2 regions of the Paraburkholderia sp. GV068 genome follow, and region 1 is predicted to be linked to the other one. Evidence: riboswitches for the same ligand, from Rfam matches in the RefSeq annotation. Region 1 holds a riboswitch; the other holds the start of a gene.

Region 1 (7,623 bases):
CGAAGTTGCGCGTGCCCGCTGCAATCGGAATGTCGATGAGGCCGTCTGTGTGCTGCAGCGGTGTTGCAATGCCGGCGTTCACGACTTCGAGTTCGACGGCGGCCACGCGGCTCAACGCATTGACCGCCGCGCCGCCCGCGAGAAAATTCGCGACCATCTGCGCGGTCACCGCTTGCGGATAAGGGCTGACGCCTTCGGCGGCAATGCCATGATCGCCGGCGAAGACGATCAACGCGGGTCGCTGTACGTTGGGACGCGTGCTGCGCTGGATCAAACCCATCTGACGCGCGAGCGTTTCAAGCTGGCCGAGACTGCCGGGCGGCTTCGTCTTCGTATCGATGATGTGCTGAAGCTCGGCGCGCAACGTCTCATCGAGCGGTTCAACTTCGGACAATGCGGACAAGCCTGGCGTGGAAGTCATGAGTTCGTGAAGATAGATGATGTTGTGGTCTGGCTACCGGCTTGCCGATGTGTCATGAACCGAAGACGATTCATGACGTGAACGCGGCGCGGGAATCAGTGCTTCGTGCTCGCCATCGCGGATCAGTATCAGCGGATAGCCGAATACGCGGCTCGTCAACGCGGGCGTCAGTACATCGTGGGCGGGACCCGCATAGGCAGCGCCCGCGCCGTCCAGAAGCAGCGCGTGCGTCGCAAACCGGCGCGCGAGATTCAGGTCGTGACAGGAAAACAGAACCGTGCGTCCCGGCTCGCGTGTCCATTCGCTTAGCGCTTCCAGGCACTCTATCTGATGATGCAAGTCCAGATGCGACAGCGGTTCATCGAGCAGCAACAGCGGCGCTTGCTGGCACAGCACCCCGGCGAGCGAGACACGCTGACGTTCGCCGCCTGAGAGCGACAGCACGTCGCGCGCGGCGAATTCGGTGAGGCCGAGCACATCGAGCGCGGCGTGCGCCGCCTCGCGATCGGCCTCGCGCTCCCAGCCCCAGCCGGTCAGATGCGGAAAGCGGTTGAGCATGACGATGTCGAGCACGCTTGCGCTGAAAGCGTCGGGCGCGCTTTGCGGCATCAACGCGCGACGTTGCGCAAGCTGTTGACCCTGCCAGTGCGCAAGCGGCACGCCGTCGAGTTCGACCTGTCCCGCCGACGGTTGCTTCAAGCCGGCTAACGTCGATAGAAGCGTCGTCTTGCCCGCGCCGTTCGGTCCAGCCACGCACCAGATCTCGCCGGGATAGAACGTATGCGTGAAGGCGTCGAGCAAGGTGCGTGCGCCCGCACGCAACGTCACGCGTTGCGCGCTGAGCGCGGGCTGAGCCTGGTTGGAGGTGTGATGGGAGGCGTGCATCATCGGCGGGCGCGCAGCAGCATCCACAGAAACACCGGCACGCCGATGATCGACGTAATCACGCCGACCGGCAATTGCGCCGGCGCGATCACGAGGCGTGCGATCAGGTCCGCGCCCATCACCGCGACGCCGCCGCCGAGCGCCGCGGCGGGCAGCAGCATGCGCTGGTCGTTGCCGAACGCGAGCCGCAGCACATGCGGCACGACGAGCCCGACGAAGCCGATGGTGCCCGCCGTCGTCACCGCTGCGGCCGCCGCGAGCGAGGCCGCGAGATAGACGCGCAAGCGCAGCGGCATCACCGCCACGCCGAGCGCTTCTGCGACGGCGTCGCCTCGCAAAAGCACGTTCAGACGCGGCGCAACCGGCACGATGACAACTACAACGACCACGAGCGCCGCAAGCGCCGTCCACGGCATCGCATTGCCGTTGAGGTCGCCGGTGAGCCAGAACAGCATGCCGCGCAGACGATTGTCGGGCGCGAGGTTCAGCAGCAACGTGATCAACGCGCCCCAACCCGCCGCGATGACCGCGCCGGTCAACAGCAAACGCGGCGACGTGTCCTGCGGCTCGCCGCGCCACAACTCGCGGCGCGCGAGACCGAGCACGAGCAGAATCGACACGAATGCGCCTGCGAACGCGGACGCATCGACGAGCCACCACGCGCTGCCGGCGATCATCGCGATCAGCGCGAAGCTCGCGGCCCCGCCCGATACGCCCAACACGTAGGGCTCCGCGAGCGGATTGCGCAACAGCACTTGCAAGAGCGCACCGGCCATTGCGAGCAATGCGCCGCACGCGAAACCGGCCAATGCGCGCGGCAAGCGCAGCGTGCGCACGATTTCGCCGGCGAGATCGTCGGAGGCGCTGGCAGAGCCGGACGCGGACGCCGACGCATGCAGCGGCGACAGCGCCTCGATCAAGCGCGCGGGCGCGAGCGAGACGCTGCCCAACGCGAGCGACGCCATCAGCACGACCAGCGCGGCGAGCGCGAGCACGAGCCAGATCGCGGCGGCGCGCTTCGCGGTCATCGCGTGCAATGCGGCGGGCAGGGAACCTGGATGACGGCTCATCGGCGCGCTCTCAACATGGCGCGCGCATCACTGCTGCTGCCAGCCGAGCGTGACATACGCACCGCGCCCCGGCGAGTTATACGAGTAGGCCGTTTCATAGTCCTTGTTCAACAGATTCTGGATTTGCGCGGCCACGTACCAGGCTTTCGTGATGTTGTAGCGCGCGGACAGATTCACGATGCCGTAGCCGCCGAGCTTGCCGCTGCTGTCCTCGCGCGGGCCGCTCACGATCCACTCGCCGCCCACGCGCCACCCCGCGATGCTGCGGTTCACCGTCAAGGACGCGAAGCGCCGCGCGCGCCGCACGAGGTCCACGTCGTTGTCGAGATCGACGGGATTTTGCAGCGTGACCGATGCGCGCACATCGGTCTTGCCCACATGTCCGCTCCACGATCCCTCGAGCCCCTGCACTTTTGCATGCCCCACGTTCTCCGCCAGATAGATGCCCGGCGTGACCTGCTGATAGTCGATCAGATTCGAATAACGCGTCTGGAAAGCACTCAAACGCATCACGCCCAACGCATTCGACGCGTACTGCAGCGCCGCTTCGAGCGAATGGCTGCGCTCGGGCTGAATCGACGGATTGCCGCTTAGCGGATAGTACAGATCGTCGAAGCTCGGCGCGCGAAACGAATCCGAATAGCTTGCGCTCAGCTTCCAATGCGGCGTGATGTCGAACCCATAGCCGAGATAGTAACTGTTCGCTCCGCCGAAATCGGAGTACTGGTCGCGCCGCACGTTGGCCTGGATTTGGTTGCGTCCGAAGCGCGCCGTGTAGCCCGCGAAGACGGAATCGACATGCCGCGTGGGCGCGGCGAACGTATCGGAGTCGAGGCTCTGATCGAGATGCTCGTAGCCCACGCGCAGTTTTTGCTGCGCGGCCAGCGCGAAATCGTTCTGCCACGTGTATTGCCGGTTGTCGGTATCGAAGCGTCCGTTGTAGAGGCCGTTGGTCTTCGATACGCTGCGGTCGTCGCCTTCGGACACGATGAAGTGCGTGGTCCACCAGTCGGTCAGCTTGCCGTTGGCGAACGCGGACACCTGCCGCACTTTCGTGTAGAGGTTGTTCAGATCGGTCGGCGCGCCGTACGCGTTGTCGTAGCTGTTGTTGCCGTTCGACTGCAGATAGCGGACGCCCGCGTCCCATTGGTCGTTGAACTTGTGGCGCAGCGACGCCGAAATGCTCTCGTTCAGATAGCCGTTCGCGTTCGGATTCGCGTTGGGCGCCTCGCTTGGATTCAGCGCTGAAAAGCCGTCGTCTTTCGAGCGCGCGAGCGAAATGCTGAAGGTCGTGCGGCCGTCTTTATCCAATGCGCCGTTCGCGCCCACCTGCTGCGTCTGCGTGTGATAGCTGCCGTAGCCCACAGAGAAATTGAAACGCGGCGGATGCGCGCCGCCGTCTTTCGTGAACACCTGTACCACGCCGCCGATCGCGCCCGAGCCGTATAACGCGGACACGTTGCCGTTCACGACCTCGACGTGATCGATCTGATCGAGCGGAATCTGCGCGATTTGCGCGGTGCCGAGACTCACGGAATCGACGCGCACGCCGTCGATGAGAATCAGCGATTGCGTCGACGACGCGCCGCGCAAATAAAGGCTCGCCGTCGAACCGGGCCCGCCTGTACGCGAGATTTGCGCGCCGGGCGCGAGTTGCAGCAGGCCGGGCAGATCCGTTGCGGTGGTGTCGGCCAGGTCCTGCTGATCGAATAGCGACGTCTGCGGGATCGTATCGGCAAGCGCTTGCGGTCCGCGCTCGGCGGTCACCACGACGGGCGATAAAACAGTGGACGATGCAGTGGACGAAGCGGTGGACGAAGCGTCGGCGTTTGCAGGCGCGGCGGCCTGCGCATGCGCGAGATGGGGCAGCCCGGCAAAAGCGAGCAGCACCGCGCGGGCGATGGGGGACAGCATGAAGTGAGATTTCCCGTGGATGGCGTGCGCGGCCCGCTTCCCCGCAGGCCGTCGCGTAACGAGGCGCGTGCGCTTTTGACAATTCGCGCCGCGCGCCCCTCCCTCTGGCCGGTATCCGGGCTAACGACTTTCGATCCCGCCTTCCCACGCGTGACGCGCAGTGGCACACTCGCGAGTTGAACCGGAACACGCGATGGGGATCGAACTGCAAAAGCGCGAACTGCTGTTCGAAATACGATTCGTACCGCAGCACTGAACTGCGATGAGCAGCGATGAACTGCAGCGAATGCGACGAACTGCAATGCACGCGAAATGCGGTCGCTTACCGTTGCGGGGGCAGCGCAGGTTGGCGCGTTCGGGTAGAACGGCGCGGCCTGCTTCCCGTTTAACTGCGCGCACAATGAAATGCGCGCGGGCACCAGAGTGCGGCCAGTGTATGAGCGCCCTCTGAGTCAGTCAAGAACGCGGGCCGCGAGAGCGATTCATTCGGACAGGGTCGAGCTATTGTCCGACGCGATCTCCGGCACGCGCGTAGTTTCTCTTCTTCAGTCGAAAAAAGGCTGCAAAAAGCGGGGTTGTTACGTCTCGAAACGAGACAAATGTCGGAACGTGCGACATTCCGCGCTAAAATGCGATGTCTTTAGAGGACGCAGCACATGCTCACCGAACTCGAAACACTTTCACAGAATATCGGCAAGCTGATCGCGATCAGCCAGCGCCACAATGAAGCGCGCCTCGCGCTCGAAGAGCAACTCGCGCAGTCGCGCGCCGAAGCCGAAGCTACGCGCACGGAACTTGCGCTGCTGCGCGAGGAACGCGACGCACTGCAAGCGGAGCGCGACGCGCTGTCGGCCAAGATCGACGACGCGCAGGTGCGTCTGAACGCGATCCTCGAAAAATTGCCGCGTGCGCGTGCGCACAACGAGCCGGACAACCAGCTCGATCTGCTCGAGCCCGCTCCGCACGAGGTCGAAACAGAGAGCGACGCCACTCGCCACGGAGAAAATGCATGACGACCAAGCAGATCGAAGTATCGATTCTCGGCGTGCCCTATCGCCTCGCCTGCTCGCCGGAAACGGAAGGCGCGCTGCTTGAAGCAGTCGCGCGAGTCGACGCCGAAATGTCGAAGATCCGCAATAACAGCAACGTGCGCGGCACGGATCGCATTGCAGTCATGGCTGCGCTGTCGCTGGCATCCGAACTGCTTAAGCTGCAAACAAGCGTGCGTCACGGAGAAGCATTTCCCGCTGAAGAAATCCGGCGTACAATGCATCAAATGAACGAGCAACTGGGTACTGTCATCGAGCAGTACAGCGTGCAGTAAGTTGCAAGTAGCATGTTGAGAGCAGTGCGGCCGGTGCTGATACCGGCTGCGGATTCAAACGGAAAGTAAGCAGGCAAGGTTCGTGAAGCATGCACGAACTGCGCGAGGCGAACAGGTCCCCAACGTTTGAGTCAATCGTTTCAGTGTCATCGGTTTTGCTTCATCGGTTTAGCTTCCCTGCCTGGTTCGCCAAGGTCATATATTCCTTGAACCAATGCCATGTGCACGGTTGCGGAAATTTGTAGCACGGGCGTGCGCGTCACTCTGTCTGATGTACCCGAAGTGCTGCTAACTGCGACCAATTCTGAACCCCCGGTTCAGGATGCCGGCCTAGCGGCTAAGGCGGGGACCTTATTTGGAACGGCATCGGACTTGCGTCCGGTGCCGTTTTTGTTTGGGCGCCGTGCTTCTTCAAACCCCTAACGTTCAATTCGATTCATGCGCTACTGGCTAATGAAGTCCGAACCGGACGAAGCAAGCATCGACCATCTCGCCAACGCCGCGCACCGCACGCTGCCGTGGACGGGCGTGCGCAACTATCAGGCTCGCAACTTCATGCGCGATGGCATGCAGATCGGCGACGGCGTGCTGTTCTATCACTCGAGCTGCCCCGAGCCGGGCATCGCGGGGCTTGCTGAAGTTGCGTCCACGGCCTATCCGGACCCCACGCAGTTCGATAGCAAGAGCCCGTATTACGACCCGAAGTCGTCGCAGGAAACGCCGCGCTGGCTGCTCGTCGACGTCGTGTTCAAGAAGAAGATTCCGTTGATTCCGCTCGCGGCCTTGCGCGAGCATGAAGAACTGAAGGACATGCGCGTGCTCGCGAGAGGCAACCGTCTGTCGATCACGCCAGTGACCGAAGCGGAGTGGCGCTTCATCACGACGCGGCTCGTTTGACGTCGCGCGGCCCACGTTGCCGCAACGCTGCAGCAACGTTGAAGCAAAGTTAAATTAGGGAACCAAGCTCAGGTTACGAGCGCCTAACGGACTCGCAAACGGCTTCGGCAAGCGTCGTGCCGTTGCGTCGCGCTCGCCTCGTCGCGCGCAACCCTGTTCAAGCATGGAGTCCAATAATGACGAAACACACCGCACGTGCACTCGCTTTCGCGCTGGTCTGCGCGGCGCCCGCTGCACTCGCGCTCACGCCCGCCGTTGCGCGCGCGCAGAGCGTCGTGCCCTATCAACCGGCCGGCGTGCTGTCGCTGAATGCACAAGCGAGCGCGGACGTACCGCAAGACGTGGTCGACATCACGCTCTTTTACGAGCAGGAAGCGAGCGATCCGTCGGCGCTCACGTCAACGCTGAATCAGCGTGCCGATTCCGCGTTGCAAAAAGCAAAGGGTGTGAGCGGCGTGACCGCGCGCACCGGTTCGTTCTCGATTTATCCGTCGACCGATCGTGACGGGCGCATCTCCGCATGGCGCGGCCGCACGGAGATCGTGCTCGAGTCGCACGACTTCACCGCGGCGTCGAAGCTCGCGGGGCAAATGGCTTCCATCATGCAGGTCGGCAACGTGCAGTTCTCGCTGTCGCCCGCGGCGCAGCGCGTGGCCGAACAGAAGCTCACCGGCGAGGCGATCAAGTCGTTCCGCGAGCAGGCGGCATCGTCCGCGCAGGCGTTCGGCTACAGCGGCTATTCGATCCGCGAGGTCAACGTCGGGCACAACGGCTCGATGCCGCGGCCGGTCATGATGATGAGCGCGCGCGCGATGGGCGCGGACGCGAAAATGGCTGCGCCGGTGCCGATAGAAGGCGGCACGTCGACGGTGACGGTGAATGTGTCAGGCTCGGTGCAGATGAAGTAATACGCTGGCACTTCGCTGGATATTCGGCCAAACAAAAACGCCACGGGCATGCATTGCATCCCGTGGCGTTTTGCTGTCCATCGCGCGCCGAAAAAAACGCGCGCCGCGCGTTACGGCAACGCGTGAGCCGCTTCGCTGCGGCCGCGCCGATACGACCATACCAGCATCGCGATGCCCGCGAGAATCATCGGCAGCGAAAGCCAT
Region 2 (7,623 bases), on a different contig from region 1:
CTGACGCTCGTCAAAGCGATCGACAGCGGCGCGGCCTCCGACGCCGACCAAACGCTCTTCGCGCGCGCACATTGGCCCGCGCTGCTCGATCCCGCGCGCAGCGAATTCGCCGCGCTGATGGCGCAGGGCGTCGAGGTGCGCGACGCCGACGAACGCGATCATCTGCTGCGCTATGCAAACTGCACGAACGCGCAGGGCGAGACGACCGGCTGGATCGCGGGTCTCGTCGACGTGTCCGCGCTGCACGCAGCCGAGCGTCAACGCGAAGACGCGCTGCGGCTGCTGTCGCACGACATGCGTTCGCCGCAGGCATCGATTCTCGCGCTCGTCGAAATGGAGCGCGCACGCGAGACGCCGGCGCTCGCGCGCGGCGTGCTCGAGCGCATCGAACGTTATGCGCAACGCGCGCTGACACTCGCCGACGACTTCGTGCAACTCGCGCGCGCCGAATCGCAAACCTACATGCTGGAGCCGGTGAATCTCGCCGAGCTGATGATCGACGCGAGCGACGAAGTCTGGCCGCAGGCGCACGCGAAGCGCATCGCGCTCGATACGGGAACGGACAGCGCGACAGGCGGTGACCATGACAACGATGCCGACGGCCACTGGATCTGCGCGGACCGTTCGCTGATGACGCGCGCGCTCGTCAACATCCTGAACAACGCGGTCAAGTACAGTCCGCCGGATACGCGCATCGCCTGCGAGCTGTCGTATGTGAAGTCTGCCGGCGTGTCATGCACGATCCGCGATGAGGGCTATGGCATTCCGGAGGAACAGCAGGCCGGTCTGTTCGAGCGCTTCAGGCGATTCCATGAAACCGAGCGGCCCGATGTGGGCGGCGCGGGGCTCGGCATGGCCTTCGTGAAGACAGTCGTGACCCGCCACGGCGGCGATGTCGAGGTCGTGAGCGCGCCTGGCCGCGGCACGGCGGTAACGATCCGCCTGCCGGCACTGGACGACGAACAATCGGAGTTGCCCGCAAGGCCTCTTCATGGCGTGTGAGCACGCAACATATCGAAGCGAGGAGAGAACGGTGAAAGCGGTGAAAGCGGTGAAAGGGCTGAATGCGATCCTTATCGGCGCGCTGCTCACGGCGGCGACTCTCGCCGGCTGCACCGGCATGCACGCCGACGTGCATACCGCCACGCCTGCAACTGCACTGCCAGGCGAGCGGACCTATAGCTTCGCGCGCATGCCGACGCAGGGCGCGCAGGGTGCGCAGAGCGACCACGCGCAGATCGAAACCCAACTGCGAGACGAACTGGCGAAGCAGGGCTTTGCCGATACCGCTGACCGTCCCGCGCACTACGTGCTGTCAGTCGGATACGAAACGGGTCCCGCCGAAATTGGTGTGGATCGCAGCGACTGCACGGCCGGCGATTGCGGCCGGCACAGCGGCGCACCGTTCTCGCTATTCGGGGCACGTGCGTATCGGCATACGCTGACGCTGCGTTTTTTTGAGCGCGCGAGCGGACGCGAGGTCTACAAAGTGAGCGCGGCCAGCACGGATCGCGACGCCGATCCGCTGCGCGCGACGCCGTCGCTGATCAAGAGCGCGCTGGCTCAATTTCCCTTCGACGCACCGTCCGACTGGCGCGTCCAATTGCGCATGGATAAAGCGCGCGGCGTGCCGGATGTCGTGTCCGTCGAGCCGCTTAAAAAGTAACGCCGCTGCTGCGCTTAGAGGTTCTCAGGCCAGCGGTTTTCGAACACACAATCGGCGAGCGGCATGCGATCCGCCCAACGCTCGGTCTGCAGCATCGGCTCGCTATAGAACCGGTCGACGTGCCCAAGACACAGTATCGCGACCGGCCGCGCGCCTTCGGGCATATGCAGAAGCCGGCGTACCGCATCGACGTCGAAGAGCGACACCCAGCCCATGCCGAGGCCTTCCGCGCGCGCGGCGAGCCACATGTTCTGGATCGCGCACGCGACTGACGCGAGATCCATCTCCGGCAACGTGCGCCGGCCGAAAATGTGCCGCTCGCGGCCGTCCATCAGCGCCATCACGAGCAGCTCGCCGCATTCCAGCATGCCTTCCACTTTCAGCTTCATGAACTCTTCGCGGCGTTTGCCGAGCGCGTCGGCGGTGGCAAGCCGTTCGCTTTCGACGGTTGCATGCAGCGCGGCGCGCAACGCGGGATCGGTGATGCGCGCGATCCGCCACGGCTGCATGAAGCCCACGCTCGGCGCGTGATGCGCGGCGTCGAGGAGACGCTGCAACACAGCGGCATCGACGGGATCGCGCACGAAATGGCGCATGTCGCGGCGCTCATGGATCGCGCGATAGACCGCATCGCGGTCGGCGTCGTTAAAAGGCTTGGCCATTGAAGAGAGCAGCCGCGAAAGCCGGGTTGGAGGGCCAGTAAGCATGCATATAAGTCGCGACGATGGAGCCGGCGCGATACAGCGCCTCGCCGGGCGCATCGCCTTGAGGCCGCGTGGCTGAGCGCAGCGGCACTAACGCCGTGCTCACCTTCGAGTAGTGAAACGTGTGGCCGGTCATCACGCCATGCACGCTGTCGATCTGCTGCATGCCGAGCGCGGTGAAGCGCGTTTGCATCGTCGCGTGGCCGCGCAGCAGGCCGAGCATCGGCGTGCTGACGCCTTGCGCGTCGGTGAGTCGATCGAGCAGATACAGCATGCCGCCGCATTCGGCGACGAGCGGTTTGCCGTTTGCCACATGCGCGCGGACCGCAGCGGCGCTGCGCGTGTTGCCGCCGAGCGCCGCCGCGTGCAGTTCGGGGTAGCCGCCGGGCAGATACACAGCGTCCGTGCCCGCGGGCAACGGCTCGTCGGCGAGCGGCGAGAAGTATTGCACGCGCGCGCCGAGTGCTTCCAGCAGCGTGACGTTGGCCGGATAGATGAACGAGAACGCTGCGTCGCGCGCAATGGCGATCTGCTTGCCTTGCAGAAGCGGCGGCAGCGCCGGCGGCGTGGGCGCGCCGAATTCGACGGCGGGCGGCAGATCGGCTAACGCGGTATCGGCGAGCGCATCGGCGGCGCGTTCGAGGCGCGCGTCGAGGTCGTCGATTTCGGCCGCTTGATGCAAGCCGAGGTGACGGTCGGGTAATTCGATTTCATCGCTTGCTGCGAGGTGGCCGCACCAGCGCAGCGTCGACGGCAACGCTTCTTGCAGCATCTGCGCGTGACGCGCGGAGCCGACGCGGTTAGCGAGCACGCCATGAAACGGCACGTGCGGCCTGAAATTCGCAAGCCCGAACGCGACCGCGCCGAAGGTCTGCGCCATCGCCTTCGCGGAAATGACAGCGAGCACGGGCACGCCGAAAGCGCTCGCGAGATCGGCGCTGCTCGGTGTGCCGTCGAAGAGACCCATCACGCCTTCGATCAGGATCAGATCGGCTTCGGCCGCCGCCTCGGCAAGCAGACTGCGGCACGCGTCCTGACCGACCATCCACAGATCGAGCGACAACACCGGCGCGCCGCTCGAGTGCGCGAGAATCATGGGATCGAGAAAGTCGGGCCCGGTCTTGAAGACACGCACGTGCCGCCCGAGCCGCCGATGGTAGCGCGCAAGACCCGCGGTGATCGTGGTCTTGCCCTGGCCCGACGCGGGCGCGCTGATGAAGAGCGCGGGGCAGGCGGACACGTTCAGAACTCCACGCCGCGCTGCGCTTTCACGCCTTGCTCGCGATACGGATGCTTGACGATGCGCATTTCGGTGACGAGGTCGGCGGCTTCGATCAGCGCGTCGGGCGCATGACGGCCTGTCACGACCACATGCAGCATCTCTGGACGCGCGGCGATCACGGACAGCACTTCGTCGAGCGGCAGGTACTCGTACTTGAGCACGGTGTTCAGCTCGTCGAGGATCACCATCTGATAGTCGCCGCTTTCGATCATCCGGCGCGCTTCGTCCCAGCCCTTGCGCGCGGTCGCGATGTCGGCGTCGCGGTTCTGCGTGTTCCAGGTGTAGCCGTCGCCCATCGTGACGAAATCGCAGTTGGCGATGGCGCCGAGAAAGTCGCGCTCCGACGTATGCAGCGCGCCCTTGATGAACTGCACGACGCCAAGACGCATGCCGTGGCCGAGCACGCGCACGGCCATGCCGAACGCAGCGGTCGTCTTGCCTTTGCCGGTGCCGGTGTTGACGATCAGCAGACCCTTTTCGACGGTCGCGTTGGCCTGTTTCTTTTCGTGGCCTTCGCGCCGGCGTTCGGTCATGCGTTGATGCGATTCGGGATCGGTCTTCATGGAAGGTCCTGGTCAGTGAAGGTGGCGCTGCGCGGCAGCGCGTGTTCGGTCGATGCAATCGCCACGGTGACGCCCGCGTGAACGGTTTTGCGAGCGACGAGATACTGCGTGTGAGTGGCAGCGTGGATCGACGCGCCGAGCAACGCACACGGTTCGCAGACGCCGTCGACGCCGAGATGCTCGCGCGCCGCCGCCGACGGCTCGGCGACATGCAGCGCGGCAATCTGCTCGCGAGTGAACAGCTTCAGCGGTAACCCGTGGCGCGAGCAGAACGCGAGCAAGCCGGGTTCTTGCGCTTTGGTTTCGATCGAGGCGACGGCCGCGATGTCTTCGAATGAATGCGAGCCGAGCGCTGCGCGCACAGCGTTTTCGATTTCTTCCGCCGACGTCTGCAAGCGGCAACCGATGCCCACGCTAAGCGTTTTCATCGGACATCCTTCGCCAGCGACGCCACGCCGCCGATCACCACGATCGCGGGCGAGCCGAGTCCCGCGCGCGCGACGGCATCGGCGAAATCACCGAGTGTCGCGAGCGCATGCCGCTGCTCGGGGCGCGTTGCGGATTCGATCGCGGCACACGGCGTCTCTGCCGACATGCCCGCTGCCAGCAACGCGCCGACGATGTCGTTTAGCCGCCGCATGCCCATATAGATGACGAGCGTCATGCGCGTGGCGGCGAGCGCGGCCCAATCCGGCTCGCTCGTGCCTGCGCCGTGGCCGGTCACGAACACGACGCCTTGCGCATGATCGCGGTGCGTGACCGGAATGCCGATGGCCGCCGGCGCCGCAATGCCGGCCGTGATGCCGCTGACGATTTCGACGTCGACGCCCGCCGCATGCAGCGCCTGTTGCTCTTCGCCGCCTCTGCCGAACACGAAGGGATCGCCGCCCTTCAAACGCGCGACGCTGCGCCCTTCGTTCAGATGCGCGAGCATTTGTTCGGCGATGCCGTGTTGCGGCGTCGACGGATGACCGCCGCGCTTGCCGACATACACGATGCACGCATCGGCGCGCGCAAATTGCAGCACGTCGGGGTTCACCAGATCGTCGACGAGTATCACGTCGGCTTGCGCGAGCGCGCGGGTTGCCTTGAGCGTCATCAGTTCGACGTCGCCGGGGCCTGCGCCGATCAGCCATGCGCGTTTCATCGCGGCATGCGCCGCGTCGGCGCACATGCAATCATGCAGCGTCGACATACACGCAATGTGATGGAAATTGAAGTCATTCGAAACTGTGCATTCGCGCACGACAGCAAACGCGGATTGCAGACCGCTTCCCTAAGTCGTGCTTGAGCGCCTTCACATCCGTCCCTCGCGGATTCCGGCGGCCGGCGGCGTGACGTTGAGAACGCACGGCCGCCTCCGCGTCTGGCCGGTATCCGGGCTGGCGGCCTCACGCGCTTTGCCTTCCCGCCCACATTCGTTCGAATGTGCTGGACAGTGGCACTGAAAACGCATGTGCGGCGCAAAAAATAATCGCGCCGCCGGTCGCTTACCGTTGCGGGGACAGCACAGGTTGAGCGCAAGCGCGCTGCCTGTTTCCCGTTTAACTGCACACGCGAGCGCATGTGCGGGCACCAGACGCGCGCATACGATAGCACACGGCAAGCCCGTCCGATAAGCGCGCCGGGCTTGCGTTTTCTTGACGGCGCAAGGCGCGCGGCCTACACTCGCACGCACTTCTGGTGCTCGTGTGCGCGCTCGTGCGCATGCAGTTAAACGGGAAACAGGGCGCCCGCCTCGCATGGATCGGGTCAACCTGTGCTGCCCCCGCAACGGTAAGCGAAAAGCGACGTCATGGCGGTTTGCATGGCGCCGCGGAGCCGGCTTCGATGTCCACGCGCAAGGCCGCGTCGGCATATCACCACTGGGCGAGAAATCACTCGTCCGGGAAGGGGAAGCGGCGCTTTCGCCAGCCCGGATACCGGCCGGAACACGAAGGGCGAACGCCGCGGGGAAGCGGCGCTGCGCTCATGACCTCATACCCGTATTCTGCGTTTCCCTGGTGTAGCGGCAAGGCCGTCGTGCGTTCCCGCGTTTTGCGATGCGACGTCATGCGCAAAGCGCGTGATTCGGCCGGCCAGCAGATGCAACTCTCACGGATGGACTCACCATGCAAGTTCAGATGCGCAAGATTCCCGTCACCATCGTCACGGGCTTTCTCGGCAGCGGCAAGACGACGTTGCTGCGGCACATTCTTCGGAATGCGGGCGGCAAGCGCATTGCGGTGATCGTCAACGAGTTCGGCGAGCTCGGCATAGACGGCGAAATCCTCAAAGGTTGCGGCATTGGTTGCGATGAAAACGGCGTCGAGACCGAAGGCCAATTGTATGAACTGGCGAACGGTTGCCTGTGCTGCACGGTCCAGGAAGAGTTCTTTCCAGTGATGGAAAAGCTCGTCGAGCGCCGCGAGCAGATCGACCATGTGCTGATCGAAACCTCGGGGCTCGCGTTGCCGAAGCCGCTTGTGCAGGCGTTCAACTGGCCGCAGATCAAGAACAGTTTCACTGTGGATGCGGTGATTACGGTGGTCGATGGACCCGCTGCGGCAAGCGGTCAGTTCGCCGAAAACCCGCTTGCTGTCGACGCGCAACGCAAGGCCGATCCGAATCTCGACCACGAGTCGCCGCTGCACGAATTGTTCGAGGATCAGTTGTCGGCTGCGGATCTGGTGATTCTGAACAAGACCGATCTGCTCGACGAAGCAGGCCAGAACGCGGTCGAAGCCGTGATTCGCGCCGAAATTCCGCCGCAGGTGAAGATCGTGCGCGCGCATAAAGGCGAACTCGATCTGCACGCGTTGTTCGGACTTGAAGCGGCGTCGGAGGAAACCATTCACTTGCGCCACGATCACCACGGTTCGGCCGACGACGCCAATCATCATCACGATGAGTTCGATTCGGTGGTCGTGAATGCAAAGGCACAGTCGCGTGAAGCGGTGATCGCCGCGCTGCAAGGACTCGTGGAAAACAACACGATTTATCGCGTGAAGGGTTTCGCGGCGTTGCCGGGCGCGCCGATGCGGCTCGTCGTTCAAGGCGTGGGCCGGCGCTTCGATAGTTATTTCGATCGACGCTGGCAGCAAGGTGAACTGGAAGAACTAGGCGAAGGCGCCGAAAGCCGCTTCGTGCTGATCGGTGAAGACCTCGACCAGGCTGCGCTACAACGCGCGTTCGACGCGGCGCTCGGCGTCGCAGCCGCTGTCGCCGCGCAACAGACGTAAGCAGGTATAGACACATGCATCTGCTGCGCACCACGCCGGGCGGTTTCGTCGACGATACGCAAGGCGTGATCCGCATTGATCAGCGGCCCGCGGACATCGTCATTCTGAGTTCCGCGGATACGACGCTGTCGTTGCTCGCGAGCGTGTTTCCGCGTCTCGGCGACGGCTTCCCGAGCGTGCGCCTCGC

What was found. A riboswitch is a leader RNA that binds a small molecule or an ion and turns the genes downstream of it on or off. The one in region 1 is predicted to bind cobalamin.
Region 2: it holds a riboswitch for cobalamin, as region 1 does, so the genes downstream of both, cobA (uroporphyrinogen-III C-methyltransferase) here and C8K18_RS08330 (TonB-dependent receptor domain-containing protein) in region 1, are expected to answer to the same signal.

Annotation. Positions count from the first base shown of each region.
Region 1 covers NZ_QBUB01000003.1:150,686-158,308, forward strand. The annotation lists gene cobT (nicotinate-nucleotide--dimethylbenzimidazole phosphoribosyltransferase) at 1-421, opposite strand, end outside; gene C8K18_RS08320 (ABC transporter ATP-binding protein) at 455-1,309, opposite strand; gene C8K18_RS08325 (iron ABC transporter permease) at 1,306-2,376, opposite strand; gene C8K18_RS08330 (TonB-dependent receptor domain-containing protein) at 2,404-4,290, opposite strand; cobalamin riboswitch at 4,379-4,728, opposite strand; gene C8K18_RS08335 (hypothetical protein) at 4,947-5,303, shown strand; gene C8K18_RS08340 (cell division protein ZapA) at 5,300-5,614, shown strand; RNA gene ssrS (6S RNA) at 5,786-5,967, shown strand; gene C8K18_RS08350 (EVE domain-containing protein) at 6,053-6,511, shown strand; gene C8K18_RS08355 (SIMPL domain-containing protein) at 6,688-7,419, shown strand; gene lgt (prolipoprotein diacylglyceryl transferase) at 7,530-7,623, opposite strand, start outside.
Region 2 covers NZ_QBUB01000006.1:5,923-13,545, reverse strand. The annotation lists gene C8K18_RS14145 (CHASE2 domain-containing protein) at 1-1,002, shown strand, start outside; gene C8K18_RS14140 (DUF4136 domain-containing protein) at 992-1,666, shown strand; gene bluB (5,6-dimethylbenzimidazole synthase) at 1,681-2,328, opposite strand; gene C8K18_RS14130 (cobyrinate a,c-diamide synthase) at 2,312-3,610, opposite strand; gene cobO (cob(I)yrinic acid a,c-diamide adenosyltransferase) at 3,613-4,215, opposite strand; gene C8K18_RS14120 (cobalamin biosynthesis protein) at 4,212-4,643, opposite strand; gene cobA (uroporphyrinogen-III C-methyltransferase) at 4,640-5,362, opposite strand; cobalamin riboswitch at 5,566-5,810, opposite strand; cobalamin riboswitch at 5,880-6,161, shown strand; gene cobW (cobalamin biosynthesis protein CobW) at 6,327-7,436, shown strand; gene cobN (cobaltochelatase subunit CobN) at 7,451-7,623, shown strand, end outside.